4 regions of the Achromobacter sp. 2789STDY5608615 genome follow, and region 4 is predicted to be linked to each of the others. Evidence: predicted binding sites of a transcription regulator. Region 4 holds the regulator's gene; each other region holds the start of a gene.
What was found. Region 4 encodes FliA, which starts transcription of late flagellar genes. Its sites were predicted from a motif close to CTAAAGTTTNNNNNNNNNNNGCCGNTA; they were not measured.
Positions count from the first base shown of each region.

Region 1 (5,591 bases), on a different contig from region 4:
CGCGCGGGCGGTGGTGCCCAGCGTGGTGGGGGCCGAGGCCGTGGTGTCGCTGCTGGTGACCAGGCCGCGGGCGGCCAGCGCCAGTGCGGCGGCGGTCTTGGCGTCAAGGACGGTGGCCGGGCGGTCGCCGCGGGCGCCGCCGGTCTGGATGCCTTGTCGTGGGTCGCGATTGGAACCGTCGGCCGAGCCGGGCTTGTCCAGGTTGCCGGGCTGGCTGACCGCATCCGGCCGCGCGCCCGACACCTGGTTGGCGCTGGCGGCGGACATCGTCGTGCCCAGCACGGCGTCCAACCGCTGCACTAGGACGTTGCCGAGTGCCGCGGGACCTACGCTCATGCTTCAGGCGCCTGGTAGCCGTAGGCCGACAGCAGGGTCTGCTGGCGCTTCATGCGGCCCAGCAGTTCGCCCAGCCGGGCCAGTTGCGGGAGCGCCAGGTCGCGCGTGAGCGCGTCGTTTTCGAGGATGCGCACCAGCAGGTCGTACTTCATGGCGCGGCCGGCCTCGTCCAGCGGCGCGGTCGGTTCCGCGATCCGCAGGCGCTCGACCAGCTCGCAATATTGCTGCCCGTGGGCCATCGCCGTATCCCAGTCTCCGGCCTGGGCGGCCGTCAACATCTCGCCCGTGATGAGGGCGATCTCCTGGTAGTGTTCCAGAATAGGGGATGAGTACTGGGTAAGGGACGTCATGGAAATCTCGGGCGTTCGATGGCTGGCTGAATTTGTGTTTTTGGCCATCAGGGCTGGGCAAGGCCAGCCGGTCGGTCGATGGAAGTCTGCCAAGCCTCGGCCAGATCCGCCAACAGGCGGTCGGCAATGTCGAGTTGCTCGGCATTCGCTTTCAGATTTGCCGTCAGCAAGGTGCGGACGATGTAATCGTAGAGCCGGGCGAGGTTGGCGGCGATCTCGCCGCCAGCCTCCATGTTCAACCCGGTCTTCAAGCCTTCATCGACGATCTTGATCGCTTTCGAGATGGCCGCGCCGCGCTCGGCGACCCGGCCTTCCTGCAGATGGATGCGCGCCTGCCCGATCGCCGCCCGGGCACCCAGGTACAACAGGGTGATCAGCCGCTCGGGACTCGCGCCCAGAACCTGGGTTTCCAGGCCGATATCGGCGTAGGAGCGGACGGATTGAGACCCAGTGGGGCGGCGGGCGGCGTAAGTCATTAATGCATCTTCTACAGGTTATTTGCTCGATTTGTTCATCGCCGCAAATTGTTGGGTCAGGTAGTTGCCGGTGACGGCCAGTTGGGAAACGTACTTGTCCAATGCGACAAAACGGGTGCGCATCTGGTCCATTTCAGCGTCGCTGGCGGCCTTGGCGCGCTTTTGCTGGGCGTCCAGGTCACTAATCGACTTGGCCAGGCCGTCGGTGCGCGTCTTGAGCGAACCGGTGCTGCCCAATACGTCCTTGAAAGCCTTTTCGAAAGTCTTGGCTAGGCCGTTGTCGCCGGTCAGCAGCTTGGTGACGTCGGCCGGATTGGTGCTCAGCGCCTTGTCCAGCTTGGTTTGGTCGAGCTTGAGCTGGCGCGTCTGGGGATCGGTGGTGATGCCCAGGTCGGCCAGCGAGCGGACCGACCCTTCGCCCAGCATGGCTTGCAGCGCGTTGGTCACCGACGCCTGGATCGAGCGGGTGGTGCCGTCGCCGGTCAGCGGCTGGTTGGTGGCCGCCTTGGCGTCGAAAGCCGTCAGGCTCTTGATGGTCGATTGCAGCGAGTTGTAGTTCTTGACGAAATCCTGGATCGCCTTGCTGGCGACTGACGGATCCGCTTCCAGCTTCAGCGTGATCGGCTTGTCGGTCTCGGTTTTCTCGGTCAGGTTCAGCGTGACGCCGTCGATGACGTTGGCGACGTTGTTCGAGCCGCTCTTGACGGGGAGGCCGTTGATGATCAGTTGGGCGTCTTCAGCCTTGGTATTGGCCAGGCCGGTCGTGGAGCCGTCGGCGGCGGTGCTGAAGGACAGGATGTCCTTGAGCGACTGGTCGCCGGTGACGGTGATGTTCTTGACCGAGGCCTGGACACCGGTGTCCTTGGCCGTCAGCATCAGGTAGTTGTTGCCGTTGCCGTCATTGATAACGGTGGCGCGCAGGCCGGACTTGTCGTCGGCGTTGATGGCCTTGACGATGCCGTTGAGCGAGGTGTCGCCTTTCAGGTCGATGGTGCGCTTGGTGCCGTCGGCCAGCTCGACTTCGAACGAGCCGGTGTCGCCGTGCTTGGCGGTGCGGTCTGCCACGGCGCCCGATTGCAGGCTCTGGGCGCGGGCCAGGTTCTTCACTTCGATGACGTACTGGCCCGCGGTGGCGCCCTCGGCGGCCACACTGGCCGTCAAGGCGTTGCCGCCGGTGACGCTGCCCTTGATGGCAGCCATCGTCTCGGTCTTGCCCAGCACGGCAGCGGACTTTTGCAGCGCTTCCAGGGCGCTCTGCAGTTTCGCGTAAGCGTCGATGCGAGTCTGGTAGCTTTGCGCGCGCGTGGTGTAGATCGAGAGCTTCTTATCCTCGGCGTCTTGCAGCTTTTTCAGCGTTTCTTCCAGTGGCAGACCGGAGGACGAACCGAGGTTGGTGATAGAGGCCATGTGAAATCCTTCCTAGCGATGCGATTCTGTCAAAAATAGGGTGCCGGCGATTGGCCGGGTAAGGGCATAAGGCGGGCCTAATTCGATGATTCCATCATCGATTGGCGCCAAAAGGGGCACAGAGGAAAGTACGGGAATTCATGTCAAGCCGAGGTCTTGATGCCATTTCCCTGCATGTTCACGATCATTTTGGCGATCTTGAGCACGGCTTCGCTGGGGATGGTGCGTATGACGTCCCCGGACTTGGCGTCGACCACCGACACCACCACCTGGTGGACGTCCGGGTCGACCTCGAACTGCAGCTGGGTCGACCAGGCCTTCATCTGCTCGTTGATTTCGTCGAGCGCCTTGTCGAGGGGCAGCTTCTGCGAATTCGACTGCTCCGACGTCGCGGAATCGGCGCCGCTGCTATTGGTGCTGGCAACGGGCGGGGCGACGGTGACGGATGGATCTGCGACGATGGGCACGGCCGCGACCGGCGACGGTGCGAACGTAGCGGGGGCTAACGGGGTTACGGCCATGATCACTCCAGCGGCGGTGCGGGCGTCTCGGAGGAACGCGCTGTTTTCAGGGAATTCTCAGCTACGATTACGGCAGCGCCGCAGGGAACTTTAGCCCTCGTAACAGCGGGCTGTTTCATGTGCTAACAAGTTGGGATCGGGCAATGAGTGTCAAGACGGCGTTGCGAGTCATAGAAATCATCGAAACCTATGCCCGGGAGAAGCGCGCACTGCCCCTGTCGGAACTGGCCCGGCTGCTGGATGTGCCGGTTTCCAGCTGCCTGGCGCTGATCCGCACCCTGACCGGCCTGGGTTACCTCTACGAAACCGGACGCCGCCAGGGCTACTACCCGACCGGCCGCCTGCTGGCAATGGCGCAACGCATCGCCCGCGCCGATCCGGTGCTGGACCGGGTCTATCCCAGTCTGGTTGAATTAAGGGACGCAACTCGGGAAACCGTCGTCTTCGCCAAGCTGACGCAGGACGGCCGGGTGGTCTACCTGGATGTGCTGGACTCTCCGCATACGATCCGATACGCGCCCGTTGCCGGCGAGTTCAAAGACGTACACGCAAATTCGCTGGGTAAAGCGCTCATGTCGCTGCTGGACGAGCCGGCCCGCGACGCCTTGCTCGGCAACGGGCCGCTGACGCGCCACAACGAACGCACGCTGGTCACCCGCGAGGCGGTGCTGCAGGACTTGGCGCTGTCGCGCCAGCGCGGCTGGTTCATGAACAGCGGCGAGTCGATTCCCGACGTCGGCGCCATCGCCTGGCCGGTGACCCTGTCGGGCGAGCACTACGCCATCTCCGTGGGCGGTCCGATCTACCGGATCGAGCCGTGCCAGGAGGAATACGCCCGCATCCTGCGGGCGGCCTGCACCGGACTGGAACAGCAGTCCTGAGGCGGCCCCGGCCGGCCCGGGCGCAAGGCGCGCCGGGCGGACGCGCAAGGGGCGGGCGCCTCAATATGACTTCGGCAGGCCCAGCACCTTTTCCGCGATGAAGCACATGATCAGCTGCGGGCTGACCGGCGCGATGCGCGGGATGAAGCTCTCGCGCAGCAGCCGCTCCACGTGGTATTCCTTGGCGTAGCCCATGCCGCCCAGCGTCATCACGGCGGTCTGGCAGGCGTTGTAGCCGGCCTCGGCCGCCAGGTACTTGGCGGCGTTGGCGCTGGGGCCGCAGGGTTCGCCGGCGTCGTACAGGCTGGCGGCCTTGAACACCATCAGGTCGGCCGCCTCCAGCTGCATCCAGGCCTGCGCCAGCGGGTGCTGGATGCCCTGGTTCTGGCCGATCGGCCGGCCGAACACATGGCGCTCGCCGGCGTAGCGCACCGCCCGCTCCAGCGCGGCGCGGCCGATGCCGACCGCCTCGGCCGCGATCAGGATGCGTTCCGGGTTCAGGCCATGCAGGATGTACTCGAAGCCCCGGCCTTCCTCGCCGATCCGGTCCGCCAGCGGGATCCGCAGGCCGTCGATGAACAGCATGTTCGAGTCCACCGCCTTGCGGCCCATCTTCTCGATTTCACGCACCTCGACCTTGCCGCGGTCCAGGTCGGTGTAGAACAGCGACAGGCCCTGGGTCGGCTTGGCCACCTCGGACAGCGGCGTGGTGCGCGCCAGCAGCAGCATCTTGTCGGCCACCTGGGCGGTCGAGATCCAGATCTTGCGTCCATGCACCACGTATTCGTCGCCCTGGCGCACGGCGCGGGTGCCGAGCTTGGTGGTGTCCAGGCCGGCGTCGGGCTCGGTGACGGCGAAGCAGGCCTTCTGCCGGCCGGCGATCAGCGGCGGCAGCCAGCGGGCGCGCTGTTCGTCGTTGCCGAACACCACCACGGGATTGAGGCCGAAGATGTTCATGTGCACGGCCGACGCGCCGGTGAAGCCGGCGCCCGAGGCGGCGATGGTCTGCATCATCAGCGCGGCCTCGGTCATGCCCAGGCCGGCGCCGCCATGTTCCGGCGGCATGGCGATGCCGAGCCAGCCGTCGCGCGCCAGGTCGGCGTGCAGCGGCTCGGGGAAGCCGCCTTCACGGTCGCGTTCCAGCCAGTATTCGTCGGGATAGCGCGCGCAGATGCGGGACACGGCGTCGCGCAACGCCAGTTGATCGGGGGTGAATGCAAAGTCCATCAGTCGGTTCCATCCTGGGTGATGCGATTGGCGAAGAGCGCGTCGATGCCGGCGGGGTCGTAGCCGGCATCGGCCAGCACCTCGCGGCTGTGCTGGCCCAGCGTCGGCGCCGGGCGCCGGATGGCGGTCGGCGTGCCCTGGTAGCGGCCGAGCGGCGCGGGGGTGCGCAGGCGGCCCTCGGTCGGGTGCTGGTGGTCCTGCACGAAGCCGGTGGCGGCCAGGTGCTCGTCCAGCAGCAGGTCGTCGACCGTGTAGAGCTGCGAGGCCGGGATGTCGGCATCCGCCAGTTCCCGCAGCCATGCCTCGCTGGTCCTGGTGCGGATGACGTCGGCGACGAAGGCGTAGACCTCGTCGATATGGGCCGCGCGGGCGCCGTGGGTGTGAAAGCGCGGA
Region 1 covers NZ_CYTY01000019.1:98,413-104,003, reverse strand. The annotation lists gene AOZ49_RS17985 (flagellar protein FliT) at 333-686, opposite strand; gene fliS (flagellar export chaperone FliS) at 734-1,162, opposite strand; gene fliD (flagellar filament capping protein FliD) at 1,181-2,569, opposite strand; gene AOZ49_RS17970 (flagellar protein FlaG) at 2,713-3,090, opposite strand; gene AOZ49_RS17965 (IclR family transcriptional regulator) at 3,234-3,971, shown strand; gene AOZ49_RS17960 (acyl-CoA dehydrogenase family protein) at 4,032-5,198, opposite strand; gene AOZ49_RS17955 (CaiB/BaiF CoA transferase family protein) at 5,198-5,591, opposite strand, start outside.
Region 1: the regulator FliA is predicted to act here: its motif matches at 3,158-3,184, upstream of AOZ49_RS17970 (flagellar protein FlaG).

Region 2 (5,591 bases), on a different contig from region 4:
CGCCGCGCCGCCCGCCGTGACGGCGGAAGCGGCCGCGCCCGCGGTGATGGCGCCCGCCGCGCCGGTGCGGATGGAAATGCCGGCCTTGCCGCCTGCGCGAGAGATGCCGCCCATGGCGCCGTCGCCCATGGCGCGCATGCCCGATGCGCCGCTGCGCAATGGTCCGGGGATGCCGCCCGCGGCGCTGCCCGGCGACGCCGCGGCAGGCTTGCAGGACGCCATCAGCGCCTTGCGCGGCGCGCTCGAAAGCCGCATGGACGGCTTGCTGTGGGGCGGACGCCAGGGACCCGGCCGCGAGCCGGCGGGAGCCGCCTTGTTCCGCAGCCTGCTGGACGCCGGTTTCAGCACCAAGCTGGTCCGCGCGCTGGTCGAGCGCATGCCGCAAGGCATGAGCGCCGAATCCGCGCTGGCCTGGGCCCGCAATGAACTGGTCACGCACCTGCCGGTGCTGGGCTCGGAAGATGAATTCCTGGGCGGCGGCGTGTACGCGCTGGTCGGCCCGACCGGCGTCGGCAAGACCACCACGCTGGCCAAGCTGGCGGCGCGCTGCGTCGCCCGCGAAGGCCGCGAGCAGGTGGCGATGCTGACCACCGACAATTTCCGGATCGGGGCGCTCGAGCAGCTGCAGATCTATGGCCGCCTGATGGGCGTGCCTGCGCACTCGGTGCGCGATGCCGGCGAGTTGCGCCGCATCCTGGCCGAGCTGGGCAATCGCAAGATCGTGCTGATCGACACCACCGGCATCAGCCAGCGCGACCGCCAGGTGGCCGAGCAGGCCGCGATGCTGTGCAACGCCGGCAAGCCGGTGCGCCGCCTGCTGGTGCTCAACGCCGCCAGCCAGGGCGACACGCTGGACGAAGTCGCCCACGCCTATCGCAACGGCGTCGGCGAGGACGTGGCCGGCTGCATCATCACCAAGCTCGACGAGGCCTCGCGCCTGGGCGCGGCGCTGGACACGGCGATCCGCCACCGGCTGCCGATCCATTATTCGTCGATCGGCCAGAAGGTGCCGGAGCACCTGGAGCTGGCGCGCGCCGATGCGCTCATCGACCGCGCCTTCGCCATGGTCGAGCGCGCCCGCGCCCTGTATTCGCCCAGCGAGGCCGACATGGCGTCGCTGTGGTCGACGCCGCGCGAAACCGAGACGACCGTCGATCCCGCCCGCCGCCGCCAGTTGCTGGCTTCGGCGATCCTGCGTCCGCAGGGCGGCGCCGGCACGATCGAGGCCGCGCAGAACCTGGATGACACCCTGGGCTGGCTCGACAGCGACCCGGCCTGCGTGCAGGCTCGCGCCTCGTGGCGCGAGTATGTCAGCGACGGCGCGGGTTCGAGCCTCGCGGCGCTGGGCGAAACGCCCCTGGCGATGGTGCGGCGCGAATTCTCCACCGCCTGCAGCCGCAACCTGCTGGTCATGCACGGCAAGACCAGCATGAAGGGCGAGGCCTTGCCCGGCGGCACGCTGCTCAGCGCGGTGCTGATGAGCGACCGCGGCGCAGCCCTGGCGGCGCCGGCGCAACAGCTGGTGCTGCCGCACGGCATGCTGTCGTCGTTCGCGCCGGCCGCCGCCGCGCAGCCGGACACGGCGGTGGCCCTGGAAGCGCGGGTGCGCTGGCTGAACGAGCAACTGGCCCAGGTGCCGGCCGTGCACATGCTGGAAGCCGGCACTTCGGCGCTGTGGCAGAGCCTGAGCGAGCAGGGCGTGTCGTGGGTGGCGCGCAGCCCGGGCGGCATGCGCGTGATCCAGGATGAATGCCCGACCAACCTGAACGCGGTGGGCAAGAGCGTCGGCTACCTGCCGGTGGGCCAGCCGGGCGACATGCCCGGCCTGCGCGCCGTGCCCGGCGCCCGGCCGGCGCCGTTGGCGCTGTGGGCCTCGGGCACCGAGATCGGCTTGCCGGGCCGCGGCGACGAGACCCGCTTCCGGCTGGTGTGCGCCCGCCTGATCGATACCGCCAGCGGCGAAGTGGCCGGCCAGTTGTTCGGCCTGACCAACCTGGCCGCGGGCCAGGCGGACGCCGCCACGGTGGCGCGCTGGCTGGTGCTGCAGGAAGAGGCGCGAGCCGGGTTCCGCTACATGGCCAATGCCTGGCAGGCGCTGCCCGCGGTCGACGGCTCGCATACGCTGGCGCGGCAGTCGCTCATGGCCGGCCAGCTGGGCGCGGCCTGCTGGCAGCTGGCGCATGCGTCGGCGGCGGACGGCGTGCGCGCCACGCTGGCCGGCGTCGTCAGCCCGGAGCGCAAGCTGTCCGGACGCCTGCTGCCGGTGGCGCTGCTGAAGATGTTCGCCATGCTGGAAATGGCCGGCGGCGTCTAGCGCGCCCCGACTCGGGACGGCCGCATGGCCGCCAAGACAAACAGCCCGCGAAAGCGGGCTGTTTGTCTTGGGGCGTCGGGATCCGGCTCAGCCGGCGACGATGGGCTTTCGGCCCGGCGTGGCGCGGGCGCCGCGGCCCTGGGCGTCGTAGGTCGAGGTGCCGCCCAGGCCGCCGATCTGGCGCAGGGCGTCCAGCGATTGCTGGGTATAGCGCAGGTGCACGTCGATCAGGGCGCCGTTGCGCATGTTGATTTCGTTGGCCGACGCCGACTTGGCCAGCAGGGCCTGCCAGACGTCGGACAGTTGCGGGTGCTGCACGGCGGCCTGCTCGGTGCCGGCGTGGCCGGCGGGCAGGCCGATTTCGGCCAGCAGGCCGTCGCGGGTGTGGCTGAGGTCGACCAGCTGCTGGGCGATATTGCCCTTGCGCTCGGTGATGTCATGCAGCGCGTCGACGTTGCCCGGCCCGACCAGCACTTTGGTTTCTTCTTCCAGGATGGAGGAAAACTCGGTGATCAGGGCATCTTCCTGCTTCATACAGGCTTGCAGGGACTCGACAGGGCTCATGGTCATACTCGGGCGGACGGGTCGAAAAAACGGCGATCTTGCAAAAACGCTATTACTTCAGCAGGTCGCGGGCGCTGGCGATCAGGCCATCGGCGATGCGGCTGGTGTCGATCTTGAGCTGGCCCGAGGCGATGGCGGCGCGAATCGCGGCGACGCGCTCGACGTTGATGTCGTTCGAGCCGTCCTGCAGGGCCAGCATCTTGCGCGAGGCCGAGCTCAGCGCGACCTGCGAGCTGCTGGCGCCGCTGCCGCTGCCGGCGCCGTAGGCCTGGGCGACCGCGGACTCGGCGCGAGGGCTGACCGCATCTGCCGAGATGGGCCGGTTGGTTGTCGAATTGATTTTCAAGGTTTTCTCCGCAGGGCGTCCTGGGTCGGTTTGCGACGGCTCCGCCTACTTATGTCTCTGTAACGACAGGGTCGGAAGGAACTTTAGGGCAGGAGGGCGCTTGCCGCAACGCGATATGTAACATTGACTAAAGTTGTATTTCGACCAGGCCTGCGTTGCGCACCACGCCGCTGACCACCTGTCCGCTGGCGGTGCGGACCTGGACCGTGGCGCCCGGCGCCGCGTTGTCCAGGGCCTGCCCCTCGCTGCTGACCACGAAACCCTTGCCGCGGGCGTTGATCCGGACGTTCGAGCCGCGCACCACCGACTGGGCGTTGCGCAGGGCGGCGCCCTTGACCGGCTGGCCGGCGTTGATCCGGTAGGCCGCCGTCATGCCGACCACCGTGTCGGGATTGGTGATGACGCCCGGGGGCAGGGCCACCAGGTCGCCGTCGCGCGGCGCCAGGTCGGCGGGCGTCAGGGCCTGGCCAGCGGCGATCATGCGCGAAGCGACGTAGTAGTAGCCCGGCACGCTGACCGTGGCCTGCACGTAGGTGGTCCAGGGCTTGGGCGCATTGCAGCGCACGCCGACCGTCATGCGCGAGCGCAGCTTCATGCCCGAGGGCATAAATGGGGACATGGCATCGCAGGGCGCCAGGCGGTCCGCCCGCGGCGGATCGATGGCCACCGATGCCTGGCCGGGCAGGGCGGCCAGTTGTTCCAGCAAATAGGTCTGCGCGGCGATGATGATCGCCTCCGGCGCCTGGACGGCGGCGTCCTGCGCCTGGGCCGTCGGGGCCAGCAGCAGGGCGGCCAGGCAGGCGGCGCGCGCGCGGAGCTTTGCGGAGAATTTCATCATGTCCGAATTGTAGAAGCCCGCGCGGCTTGGCAATACGTGAATTGGATGAGAAATGACGGGTTATTTGGCTGATTGTGTTGAGGCACCCGCTTCTATGATGCCGTCATCCAATGGGATAACGGTGCGTCCGCTGTCCCGGGTTTCATCCGTATTCAAGGCGACCCGATGCTAGACCGGCTTAATGAAGATTTCCGCTTCTTCCAGCAGTCCCTGGGACTGCGCGCGCAGCGCCAGGAAGTGCTGTCCTCGAACATCGCCAATGCCGACACGCCCAACTACAAGGCGCGCGACTTCGATTTCAAGACGGCGATGCAGAACGCCATGGAAGGCACCAAGCGCCTGCCGGATACCTCGCTGACCCTGACGTCGGCGCGTCACATCCCGGCCAAGGCCGTGTCGCAGGGGCCGACCGATCTGCTGTACCGCCTGCCGTACCAGCCCAGCATGGACGGCAACACGGTCGACATGGACATCGAACGGGTCCAGTTCGCCGACAACACCTTGCACTACCAGAGCACGATGCAGCTGCTGTCGGGTCGCATCCGGACCATGATGGCCGCCATCCAGGATTGATTTTCATAGGGAACCGCAGGCAATGTCCTTGTTGAGCATTTTCGATATCGCCGGTTCGGCGCTGAGCGCGCAGTCACAGCGCATGAACGTGGCGGCCAGCAACATGGCCAACGCCGACAGCGTGGTCGGTCCCGACGGCCAGCCGTACCGGGCCCGCCAGGTGGTGTTCCAGGTCAACCCGCCGGCCGGCCAGACGCAGGGCCGCGAGATCGGCGGCGTGCGCGTGGCCGGCGTGGTGGTGGACCAGTCCCCCCTCAAGCAGGTCTACGACCCCAAGCATCCGATGGCCGACGCGCAGGGCTACGTCAGCATGCCCAACGTCGATCCGATCGCGGAAACCGTCAACATGATCGCGGCGTCGCGTTCGTATCAGGCCAACGTCGAGGTGCTGAACACCGCCAAGAGCCTGATGCAGAAAACCCTCACCATCGGCCAATCCTGATCCGTCTGATTCCGCGCGCCGCGCCGCCCGCGCGGAAGTCTTTGAAGAAGTGAACCCATGACCACCGTTGACCAATCCACCAGCAAGACCGGCCTGGGCCTGGCGCAAAGCGGCGCCAACGGCTCCAGCACCGCCCAGGGCCTGCAGGACCAGTTCCTGAAGCTGCTGGTCACGCAGCTCAAGAACCAGGATCCGCTGAACCCGATGCAGAACGCCGAGCTGACCTCGCAGCTGGCGCAGATCTCCACCGTGGAAGGCATCACCAACCTCAAGAACACCATGCTGGCCATCAGCGGCCAGATCGACGTGTCGCAATCCATGAACGCGGTCGCGATGATCGGCAAGGGTGTGCTGGTGCCCGGTTCGGCCGTCAAGGTCGGCGTGGACGCCGCGAACCCCTCCGAACGCGTGGTCACGCCCTACGGCATCGACCTGCAGAAGGACGCCGCCAAGGTCCAGGTGCGCATTTCCGACGCCAACGGCCAGGTCGTGCGCACCATCGAGCTGGGCGAGC
Region 2 covers NZ_CYTY01000064.1:10,412-16,002, reverse strand. The annotation lists gene flhF (flagellar biosynthesis protein FlhF) at 1-2,314, shown strand, start outside; gene AOZ49_RS29925 (flagella synthesis protein FlgN) at 2,402-2,878, opposite strand; gene flgM (flagellar biosynthesis anti-sigma factor FlgM) at 2,931-3,224, opposite strand; gene flgA (flagellar basal body P-ring formation chaperone FlgA) at 3,352-4,059, opposite strand; gene flgB (flagellar basal body rod protein FlgB) at 4,228-4,635, shown strand; gene flgC (flagellar basal body rod protein FlgC) at 4,658-5,077, shown strand; gene AOZ49_RS29900 (flagellar hook capping FlgD N-terminal domain-containing protein) at 5,135-5,591, shown strand, end outside.
Region 2: the regulator FliA is predicted to act here: its motif matches at 3,285-3,311, upstream of flgM (flagellar biosynthesis anti-sigma factor FlgM).

Region 3 (5,591 bases), on a different contig from region 4:
TCCAGACCAATATCCTGGCGCTGAACGCCGCCGTGGAGGCGGCCCGCGCCGGCGAACAGGGCAAGGGCTTCGCCGTGGTGGCGGGTGAGGTGCGCACCCTGGCGCAACGCGCGGCGCAGGCGGCCAAGGAGATCAAGGCGCTGATCGAGACCTCGGTCGAAACCGTGGCGGCCGGCTCGTCCCAGGTGTCGGCGGCCGGCCAGACCATGGAGGAAATCGTGGTCTCGGTGCAGCGGGTGGCCGACATCATGGGCGAGATCTCGGCGGCCTCGGCCCAGCAGGCCGGCGGCATCGACCAGGTCAGCCTGGCGGTCTCGCAGATGGATGAGGTGACGCAGCAGAACGCCGCGCTGGTGGAAGAGGCCTCGGCCGCCGCCTCGGCAATGGAAGACCAGGCACGGCGCCTGGCGGAAGCGACCGCGGTCTTCAAGACCCAGTCGGGCCAGGTGATCGAGGTGGCGCCGGTGCAGGTCGGCGGCAGGACGCAAGCGTCGCGCCTGTCGCGCTCCTGAGCGAGGTGGCGCGGCCGCGGCCGATCACAGCCGGTCGCGGCTCCGCCCCGCCCTACTTCTTGCGGCGCAGCAACGCGTACAGGATGATCGCGCCGAAGGTCGCGGTACCGATGCCGCCCAGCGTGAAATTGCCCAGCTTGACGGTGAAGTCGCCCGCGCCCAGCACCAGCGTGACCGCGGCCACGATCAGGTTGCGGTTGTCGCTGAAATCGACCTGGTTCACCACCCAGATGCGGGCCCCGGCAATGGCGATCAGGCCGAACACCACCACCGACATGCCGCCGAGCACGGGCCCGGGAATGGTCTGGATCAGGGCGCCGAACTTGGGCGAGAAGCCCAGCACGATGGCGATCAGCGCGGCGATCACGAACACCAGCGTCGAATAGATGCGGGTCACCGCCATCACGCCGATGTTCTCGGCGTAGGTGGTGACGCCGGTGCCGCCGACGGCGCCCGAGACCATGGTCGCCACGCCGTCGCCGACGAAGGCGCGGCCCAGATAGCGGTCCAGGTCCTGGCCGGTCATGGCGCTGACCGCCTTGACGTGGCCCAGGTTCTCGGCGACCAGGATGATGGCCACCGGCACGATCAGGCCCATGGCCTCGGCCTTGAAGACCGGCGCGGCGAAGTGCGGCAGGCCGAACCAGGCGGCGGCCGACACGGCCGAGAAATCGATCGGCTTGCCCAGGTTCAGGCCGTTGGCGCAGATTGCGTAGACCACGCAGGCCAGAATCAGGCCGACCAGGATCAGCAGGCGTTGCACCATGCCCTTGGTGTAGACGGCGATGCCGCCCACGCACAGGATGGTGACGATCGCCATGGCGCTGTCGAAGCCCGAGGCGCCCATGGCGCCCTTGGCGGCGATCGGGGCCAGGTTCAGGCCGATCACCGCGACCACCGCGCCGGTCACGACCGGCGGCATCAGGGTGTCGATCCAGTTGGCGCCGCCGCCGGCGCGGCCGTTGGCGATCCAGACCAGGACGCCGATCAGGGTATAGGCCAGGCCGCAGGCGATGATGGCGCCCAGCGCCACGCCGATATTGGCGTTGGCGCCGCCGCCGGCATAGCCGGTGACGGCGATGACGCCGCCGATGAAGGCGAAGCTGGACCCCAGGTAGCTGGGCACGCGGCCGCCGACGAACAGGAAGAAGATCAGGGTGCCGATGCCCGACATCAGGATGGCGACGTTGGGATCGAAGCCCATCAGCAGCGGCGCCAGCACGGTGGAGCCGAACATCGCCACCACGTGCTGGGCGCCCATGGCCACGTTCTTGGGCCAGGACAGCCGTTCATCGGGGGCGATGATGACGCCGGGCTGGGCGTCGTCCGCCAGGCGCCAGCGCGGAAAATAGGTCTTGGACATGGATTCCCCGGGAGTGATTGGTGTGAGCGGGCGCCAGTGTAAAGGGGGCCGGGAACGGGCGGCAACTTAAGTTCCCCGGCCAGATGCCGTATTAGTGGAAACCCCAGTCAATCCTTCTGCCCCGGAGACTTCCATGGCCATCGATTCCATCAGCGGCACCTCGCGCATCGGCAGCATGGCGGACCTGTGGGCCCAGAAGATCCAGGCCAACAAGGAAGCCAAGGACGCCAAGGCCGGCGATCCGGGCGTCAGCGTCACGCCCGACGGCAAGATCCGCGTCAACAACGCCGGCGCCACGAAGGTGGGCCAGACCCAGGAAACCGAATCGTCCGAAAACGACGACTATTACACCCAGGTGATCAAGGAACTGCAACGCCAGCTCAAGCGCGTCATGGAGCAGATCGCACGCGTGCGCGACAGCAATGCGTCGGCGGAACAGAAAGCCACCCAGATGCAGGCGTTGAACGGACAGGCGCAGCAGATCATGGGCCAGATCCAGAAGGTGATGACCGAGAAGATCAAGGCGATGGCCAAGGCCACCGGCGGCGTCTCGGCCACGGCCTAGCTTTCTTCCCGCGGGTTCTCCCGAATGCCCGCCACACTGATGGCGCGCATCAAAATTTGTGATTGGACTGGCGGCGCATGCAGCCGCTAAGGTCTCCGGACAAATCAAAAAACCACGGAGACAAACCATGCATGCAATGCGCACAGCCCTTGCAGGGGCGCTGCTGGCCGCCTGCGCCGCCCCCGCCCTGGCGGGCACCGTCACGGTGATCACGTCGTTCCCGAAAGATTTGACCCAGGCCTACAAGACCGCGTTCGAGAAGGCCAACCCCGGCATCACGCTGGAAATCCTCAACAAGAACACCGTGTCCGGCATCGCCTACGTGCGCGAGACGCCGGCCGGGCAGCGTCCGGAAGTGTTCTGGGCCAGCGCGCCGGACGCCTTCGAGGTGCTGGGCCGCGACAAGCTGCTGGCCAAGTCGGCGGACGTCGCCAACAAGGACGTGCCGGACAAGATCGGCAACTACCCCATCAACGACCCGGGCGGCATGTACCTGGGCCAGGCGCTGGCCGGCTACGGCATCGTCTACAACACGCGCTACATCGCCGCGCACAAGATCCCCGCGCCGGTCGAATGGAAAGACCTGCTGGCGCCGCATTGGTTCGGCCACGTCGGCATCACCTCGCCGTCGCGCTCGGGCACCATGCACCTGACGGTCGAGACCATCCTGCAGGGCGAAGGCTGGGACGACGGCTGGAACACGCTGCTGCGCATGTCGGGCAACAGCAGCGCCGTCACCGAGCGTTCGTTCGGCGTGCCGGACGGCGTCAACAACGGCCAGTTCGGCGCGGGTCCGGTGATCGACTTCTTCGGCCTGTCGAGCAAGTACTCGAAGTTCCCGGTGGAATTCGTCTATCCCTCCGAGACCGCCATCGTGCCGGCCAACATCGCGCTGATCGACGGCGCCAAGAACACCGAAGAAGGCAAGAAGTTCATCGCCTTCACGCTCAGCCAGGCGGGCCAGGAACTGCTGCTGGAGCCGAAGATCTCGCGCCTGCCGGTGCTGCCGTATTCGGCGCTGGGCGGCAAGGTGCCGCAGGGTTATCCGGATCCCGCCGAGATCGCGCGCCGCAGCAAGGTGCAGTTCAACGCCGACCTGTCGCAGACGCGCTATTACGTGGTGCAGTCGCTGTACGACCAGACCGTCACGTTCCGCCTGAAGGGGTTGCAGGCGGCGACCAAGGCGATCTACGACGCCGAAGCCAAGCTCGGCGACAAGGGCAAGAGCGGCAAGCCGGCCGAACTGCTGGCGCAGGCCCGCAAGCTGGCCTGGGCGCCGCTGGTGGACGGCAAGCAGGCCGCCGATCCCGAGTTCCTGAAGATCTTCAGCGGCAACAAGAAGGACGCCGCGGTCAACCAGCAGATCACCAAGCTGGAAGGCGAATGGAACGGCACGGCCAAGAGCAATTATGAGCAGGCCGTGAAGCTGGCGCGGGAAGCCGCGGCGCTCTGAGCCCGGCTCGCGCCGGACGGGGGGCTCGCCCCGTCCGGCCGCCGCCCCGCCGCGGGCGGCCTGTCTTGAACCATTACGGGAATCTCGATGAATCTTCCGGGCCATTCACGCCTGCCCGCCGGCCCCGTGCTGGCCGCGCTCCTGGTGCTGGGTTTCCTGGCGCTGTTCCTGGCCGTGCCGGTGGGCACGGTGTTCTACAGCGCCTTCGTCAACGCCGACGGCGGCTTCACCATCGGCCACTTCGGCGCGTTCTTCAACCAGCCGCTGATGCTGGAGGCGTTCTTCAACAGCCTCTACGTGGCCGGCTGGTCGGCGCTGCTGGCCTCGCTGATCGCGGTGCCGCTGGCGTACTTCACGGTGCGCTTCGACTTCCGCGGCGCGCTCATCATCCAGACGCTGGGCGTGCTGCCGCTGATCATGCCGCCCTTCGTCGGCGCGGTGGCGATGCAGCTGATCTTCGGCCGCTCGGGCAGCGTCAACCTGCTGCTGAACGACTGGTTCGGCTTCACCATCCCGTTCATGGAAGGCCTGAACGGCGTCATCTTCGTCGAGGCGCTGCACTACTTCCCGTTCATCCTGATGAACCTGGTGGTGGCCCTGCGCAACATCGACGGCGCCATGGAAGAAGCCGCCTTCAATCTGGGCGCGCGCGGCTTCCGGCTGTTCCGCCGCGTGATCTTCCCGCTGGCGCTGCCGGGCTACGTGGCCGGGACTTCGCTGGTGTTCGTCAAGGTATTCGACGACCTCGGCACGCCGCTGGTGCTGGGCACCACCAACATGCTGGCGCCGCAGGCCTATCTGCGCATCACGCAGGTGGGGCTGGAGGATCCGCTGGGCTACGTCATCAGCGTCATCATGATCGCCTTCTCGATCCTGGCGCTGTGGCTGTCGGCGCGGGTGCTCAAGGGCCGCGACTATTCCACGCTGCAAAAGGGCGGCAACTCGATCCAGAAGCGCAAGCTGCGGCCGGCGGAAAGCGTGCTGGCCTATGGCTGGATCATCCTGGTGCTGCTGCTGGTGCTGTCGCCGCACATGGGCGTGCTGCTGCTGTCGCTGGCCAGTGTCTGGAGCTTCGCGCCGCTGCCGGACGGCTACACGCTGGCGCACTACAGCGCGGTGTTCAGCGAGTCGCAGGGCATGATCGCCAACACCCTGCTCTATTGCGGCCTGGCGGCGGGCGTGGACGTGATCCTGGGCACCGCCATCGCCTACCTGATGCTGCGCACCCGGCTGCCGGCTCGCCAGTGGCTGGACTTCCTGGCCTCGGCGGCGCTGGCGATCCCGGGCATCGTGCTGGCGATCGGATTGCTGCGCACGTTCCGCGGGGTGGAGATCCCGGGCACCGGCACGCTGCTGACCTCGTCCTGGATCATCATCATGATCGCGTACTCGGTACGGCGGCTGCCCTACGCGCTGCGCTCGTGCGTGGCCGCGTTGCAGCAGATCAACGTATCGCTGGAGGAAGCGGCGCAGTCGCTGGGCGCGACTCGCATGCGCACCATCCGGCGGGTGGTGGTGCCGCTGATGGCCGGCGGCATGCTGGCCGGCTTCGTGACCAGCTTCGTGACGGCGGCGGTAGAGCTGTCGGCCACCATCATGCTGGTCACCAAGGACAGCCAGGCGCCGATGAGCTATGGCATCTATCTGTACATGCAGAGCGCGGCGGGCCGGGGTCCGGGCGCGGCGCTGGGCGTGCTG
Region 3 covers NZ_CYTY01000039.1:20,944-26,534, reverse strand. The annotation lists gene AOZ49_RS25495 (methyl-accepting chemotaxis protein) at 1-512, shown strand, start outside; gene AOZ49_RS25490 (solute carrier family 23 protein) at 565-1,875, opposite strand; gene AOZ49_RS25485 (FlxA-like family protein) at 2,009-2,440, shown strand; gene AOZ49_RS25480 (ABC transporter substrate-binding protein) at 2,568-3,893, shown strand; gene AOZ49_RS25475 (ABC transporter permease) at 3,981-5,591, shown strand, end outside.
Region 3: the regulator FliA is predicted to act here: its motif matches at 1,941-1,967, upstream of AOZ49_RS25485 (FlxA-like family protein).

Region 4 (5,591 bases):
TCCGCCGCCGTGGACCTTCTTGCGGCGGATCACCACACGGTGGTTGTTTACCGTGCTCATGGCCCGCTCCGTCAGGCCTTGGCGGTGGACTTGGTCTGCCGGACGTGCTCTTCCAGCTCACCGAAAGTCGGACGCACCGACGAATACAGCACCTTGCGGCCGAATTCGACCGCCAGCTGCGGCGGGTAGCCGTTCATGCTGGCCAGCAGCGTGGTCTTGATGCATTCCAGCACCTTCATGGCCTCGTCCGTGCGGCGCTCGATGCGCGAAGCCAGCGGACCGACGAAGCCGTAGGCCAGCAAAATGCCCAGGAAGGTGCCGACCATGGCCTTGGAGATCAGGTCGCCCAGGATGGCGGGCGGCTGGTCCACGGCGGCCAGCGCCTTGATCACGCCCAGCACCGCGGCCACGATGCCGAACGCGGGCAGGCCGTCGGCCATCTGCCGGATCATGCTCGCGGGCACTTCGCGCTCGTGGCGGTAGGTCTCGATTTCCTCGTCCATGAGCGTTTCGATCTCGAACGAGCTCATGTTGCCGCTGATCATGATGCGCAGGTAGTCCGTGATGAACTCCATGAGCTTCTCGTCTTTGGCGATGCGCGGACACTCGCTGAAGATCGGACTGGAGGCCGGATCCTCGATGTGCGATTCGATGGCCATCAGGCCTTCGCGGCGCGCCTTGTTCAGCAGCACGTACAGGAGCGCCATGAGCTCCATGTAGACGTCCTTGCCGTAGCGCGAGCTTTTCAGCGTGTCCGGCAGTGCCTTCTTGACCAGCATCAGCGACTTCTTGCTGTTGCCGGCCAGGAACGCGCCGAAGGCCGCGCCGAAGATCAACGTCAATTCGAACGGCTGGTAAAGCGCGCCCATGTGGCCGCCCAGCGCTACGAAGCTGCCGATGACCGACACGATCACCACTAGAAAACCGATAACAATCAACACATCAGGCCCCTGCCAACGAAGTCTAAAACCGGCGTCAATGATCCCCTGTTCCCCCCAACCCAAAAAGGCGGGTTACGGGGAGTTTTCCAGGGCTTTTGATGTATTTGGACGCGCCGCTCAGGAACGGGCGGCGTCTACGGCTGGCGCGGGACGGCTGCCCGCGCGCGCCTTGGCGGCGGCGCGGGTCTTGCCGGCCCGGGGTGGCGGACGGCAGATCGCGCACACGAAATCCGACTGCGGATCATGCGCGTGCGCGATGAAATGTCCGCCGCACTGGCGGCAGGCGGACAGCTGCAGCATGCCGCTGTCGAAGAACCGCACCAGCATCCAGGCCCGGGTGAAGCTCAGCACGGGCTCGGCGGATTCGGCGTTGTCCACGCCGGCGTTCTCGAGATAGAGGCGGTACGCGTCGATGATGGCGCGGATGCCCTTGCTGCTGGTGCGCGTATTCAGGAACGAATACACGTTGTAGAACAACGAGGAATGGATATTCGGCAACCAGGTCATGAACCAGTCGACCGAAAAAGGCAGCATGCCCTTCGGTGGCGAGCAGCCGCGGATTTCGCGGTACAGACGTGCCAGGCGGTCGTGGCTGAGGCTGGTTTCAGCCTCCAACACCTGCAGCCGCGCGCCCAGAGTGATCATGGAGCTGGCTAGCAGGATGTCATCCGCTTCCTGCGAAACGCTCTTGGTGGCCATTACACGTGTCCGAGTGGGAATCGACAGGCCGTCAGGCCAGTTCTTCAACAGGTTGCTTGGCCAGCAGGATCGTCGCGTGCGCTTGCTGCAGCGCGCCGCCCAGCACATCATGGGTCAGTGCGGACAGCAGGCTGTAGTCGTCGAAACGGAAACGGCACAGGAGCGAACTGGAGCTGGCCAGCTTCACCAGCTGAGCCGGAGAAAGACGCATCAGGATATCGGCAACCTCGTTGCTGAAACCCAGGCGGAACATCGATGCAGCATAGTCATCGCGCAGCATGCGCTGTGCGAGAAGAAGGTAGGACAGATTCACTTCACGGATATCTGCCAGCAAAGAATTTTCGACTTGTTGCACGCCCGACTCCCTATTCCCTATCCCACCGAAGGGGCTTGATAACCAAGGACAATGGCAACGTTTGTTGCACAGTATCCGCTGCATCCTGTTTTAATGCGAAATGTATCATTTGTTCGCAATTTAAGTAAAATTTACCACAGGTCATGTCATTTTCTATGACTTATATGACAAATCTTTGTTGATATCGCGCAACTAGAGACTTTAGATACACCTTGACATAGAAAGTCCTGGCAAATGTACGTCAATTTGGCAAATAAGCATTCAAAACGTTGCGTGCTTTAAGGAATGAAATACCGACTTTTGCCGACAATGACACCTTGCCGATCACAAAATATTGCTAGCTTTAGCGTAGCCGCGCGTTTGTCGACAATGTCGCAAATTGACAACAACCGACAATGCGTCACGATGGACACCGCCTGACACTCCCGCAATGCCCCACGCAGATGACAGCTTGGTCGAATATGCCCCGCTAGTGCGGAAGCTGGCCCTGCAATTGCTCGCCCGGCTGCCGGCCAGCGTTGAGCTCGACGACCTGATCCAAGCCGGCATGATCGGCCTCTTGGATGCCGTGCGCCGCTACCAGGAAACCGCCGACGCCCAGTTCGAGACCTACGCCACCACCCGCATCCGCGGCGCCATGCTCGACGAGCTGCGGGGCCAGGACTGGCTGCCGCGCAGCGTGCGCGCCAAGGCCCGCAAGATCGAACAGGCCATCCAGCAGCTCGAGCAGCGCCTGATGCGCGCGCCCTCCGAGGCCGAGATCGCGCAGCAGATGGAAATGCCGCTGGCCGAATATCAGACGCTGTTACACGACGCCCAGGGCGTGCAGATCGTCCACTACGAAGACTTCGCCACCGAGCACGACGCCGCGTCGGGCCAGACCGACTGGACCGCCACGCTGAATCACGGCACCGCCGGCGGCAACCCGCTGGACTCGCTGCTGGCCGGCGATTTCCGCCAGGCGCTGATCCTGGCCATCGACACCCTGCCCGACCGCGAGAAACTGCTGTTGTCGCTGTGCTACGAACAGGGCCTGAACCTGAAGGAAATCGGCGCGATCATGAACGTGACCGAGGCCCGCGTCTGCCAATTGCGCTCGCAGGCCACCGCGCGCATCCGCGCCAAGCTGCGCGAACAGGCCTGGCAGCACCTGCCCCAGGAAGGGCAGATCGCGCAGATCATCTGACGGGCGCAGCCGCCGGACCGGATGCCCCGTCCGACGCCCAGGCGGCGCGTCTTGCGTCCGGAATTCCGGGAAAATCGGACGTTGTTCATGCCATTACGCCCCCGGCGCCCTTGTTAGCCTTCCACGCTGACACCAATAATGGTGCGCGCGGCGATCCGCCGCCGGCCGCGCACCGCGATCCCTGGAATTTCGCCATGAGCGCACCCGACGTCCTGACGCAGGCCATTTCCGACGCCTACGACGAAACCCCGTACATTTCCCTGCCCTTTTCCTACACCTCGCCCGGCAACCTGCGCGCGGTCGCGCACCTGTACCAGTTGCCGGCGCCGGCGCTGGAGCAGGCCCGGGTGCTGGAACTGGGCTGCGCCGCCGGCGGCAACCTGTTGCCATTCGCGCTGGCCTACCCCGAGGCCCGCGTCGTCGGCATCGACCTGTCGCCGCAGCAGATTGACGCGGGCCGGCTGATCGCGGAAGCGGCGGGCGCGCGTAATCTCGACCTGCGGGCCATGAGCCTGACGGACATCACCGCCGACTTCGGCACTTTCGACTACATCATCTGCCACGGCGTGTTCAGCTGGGTGCCGCCGGAGGTGCGTGACGCGATCCTGCGCATCTGCCGCGAAAACCTGGCGCCGCAAGGCATCGCCTACGTCAGCTACAACACCTATCCGGGCTGGAAGGCGTCCGACGTGATCCGCGACGCCATGATCCTGAACAGCTTCGGCGCGGAAACACCGCAGGACAAGCTGGTTCGCGCCAAGGCCATGCTGGAACTGATCGAGGGCGGCCTGTGGCAGAGCAACCCGCTGCGCTCGGCGCTGCAGGAAGCCGCCCGCAAGCTGCGCGGACAGACCGATCACTATCTGCTGCACGAATACCTGGAGGCGATCAACACGCCCTGCTATTTCCTGGAATTCGCCGCCGCGGCGCAACAAGCCGGCCTGGCCTACGTGACCGATGCCGAACCGCAATTGACGTTCCCCTCCACGTTCGGCGGCACCGTGGCGCTGGGCCTGAACGGGCTGTCGGTCAACGCCGGCCGGGAAATGCGCGAGCAATACCTCGATTTCGCCATCGGCCGCTCGTTCCGCAAGAGCCTGCTGGTGCATGCCGAGCGCGCCGGCGACATTCTCGACCAACCCGAGGGCGGCGCCTTTGTCGCCATGCATTTCGCCGCCGACCTGACGCCGCTGCCCGGCGCGGCGGGCGCCCCGGCCGGGCAACGCCAGCTCCGCACCGCCGCCGGGACCGCCATCACCACCCAGGATCCGGGCATGATCGCGTTGATGGAAACGCTGGCCCAGGCCTGGCCGCGATCGCTGCCATTCGCCGCGCTGCTCGAAACCCAGCGCGGACACGCGGCCGACGCGGCGGCCGACACCCTGGCCAACGCGATGATCGGCCACCTGGTGACGCTGGTGCAGGCCAGCGCCCTCCACTACCGCCTGGAACCGGCCGCCTACCAACCCGCGCAGGCCAAGCCGCGCCTGATCCCCGGCGCCCTGCAATTACTACAAGAAGTAACAAAACCGAATTCCCAGGTCGGCATGCACAACCTCTGGCATCACCCGGTCACGGCGCCCACCGACGCCCCGCACCAATATCTGATGCGCCACATCGACGGCGAGCACAGCAGCGCCGAACTGCGCACCCTGGCGCGCGACGCGCTGACCGCGGGACGCCATCCGCACCCGGACGGCAAATCCTACAAGGGCGCCCGCAACCTGGATCCGGTGGCCCAGGAAATCGTCAACAGCCTGCTGGCCGCCCTGCGCCGCGCCGGCCTGCTGCTGCACTGACAGGCCCGTCCGGCGGCCGTGCTCCGGCCGTCGGACAAGTCTGTATATGGTGCTTCCTCACCCGTCCGGCCGCCCGGCCAGACCGTAAGACCAGTCTGTAAGTGGTATCCAACAACATTTTGCGAATACCAAAAAAAAGCCCTAAAGATTGATTTGCGACTGCCGTAATCCTTGCAACGGAGAAATTCGAAGACGCAAGAAATCGAATTCTTCCCGTTACAACGATGGGCGGCCCCGCTGCCCGGTTTGAAGAAGCCTTTCTCTCTTGGGAGCCTAAACATGGCTGCAGTCATTAACACCAACTACTTGTCGCTGGTTGCTCAGAACAACCTGAACAAGTCGCAATCTTCCCTGGGTACCGCCATCGAACGCCTGTCGTCGGGCCTGCGCATCAACAGCGCCAAGGACGACGCCGCCGGTATGGCCATTGCCAACCGCTTCACCGCCAACGTGAAGGGTCTGACCCAAGCCGCTCGTAACGCCAACGACGGTATCTCGCTGGCCCAGACGACGGAAGGCGCCGCCTCCGAAATCAACACCCACCTGCAGCGCGTTCGCGAACCGTCGGTGCAAGCCGGCAACGGCAGCTACTCGCAAGAGCAGCTGAACTC
Region 4 covers NZ_CYTY01000070.1:12,374-17,964, reverse strand. The annotation lists gene motB (flagellar motor protein MotB) at 1-60, opposite strand, end outside; gene motA (flagellar motor stator protein MotA) at 72-941, opposite strand; gene flhC (flagellar transcriptional regulator FlhC) at 1,059-1,640, opposite strand; gene flhD (flagellar transcriptional regulator FlhD) at 1,672-1,995, opposite strand; gene AOZ49_RS30545 (RNA polymerase sigma factor FliA) at 2,426-3,181, shown strand; gene AOZ49_RS30540 (methyltransferase regulatory domain-containing protein) at 3,376-4,980, shown strand; partial or broken gene AOZ49_RS30535 (flagellin N-terminal helical domain-containing protein) at 5,260-5,591, shown strand, end outside.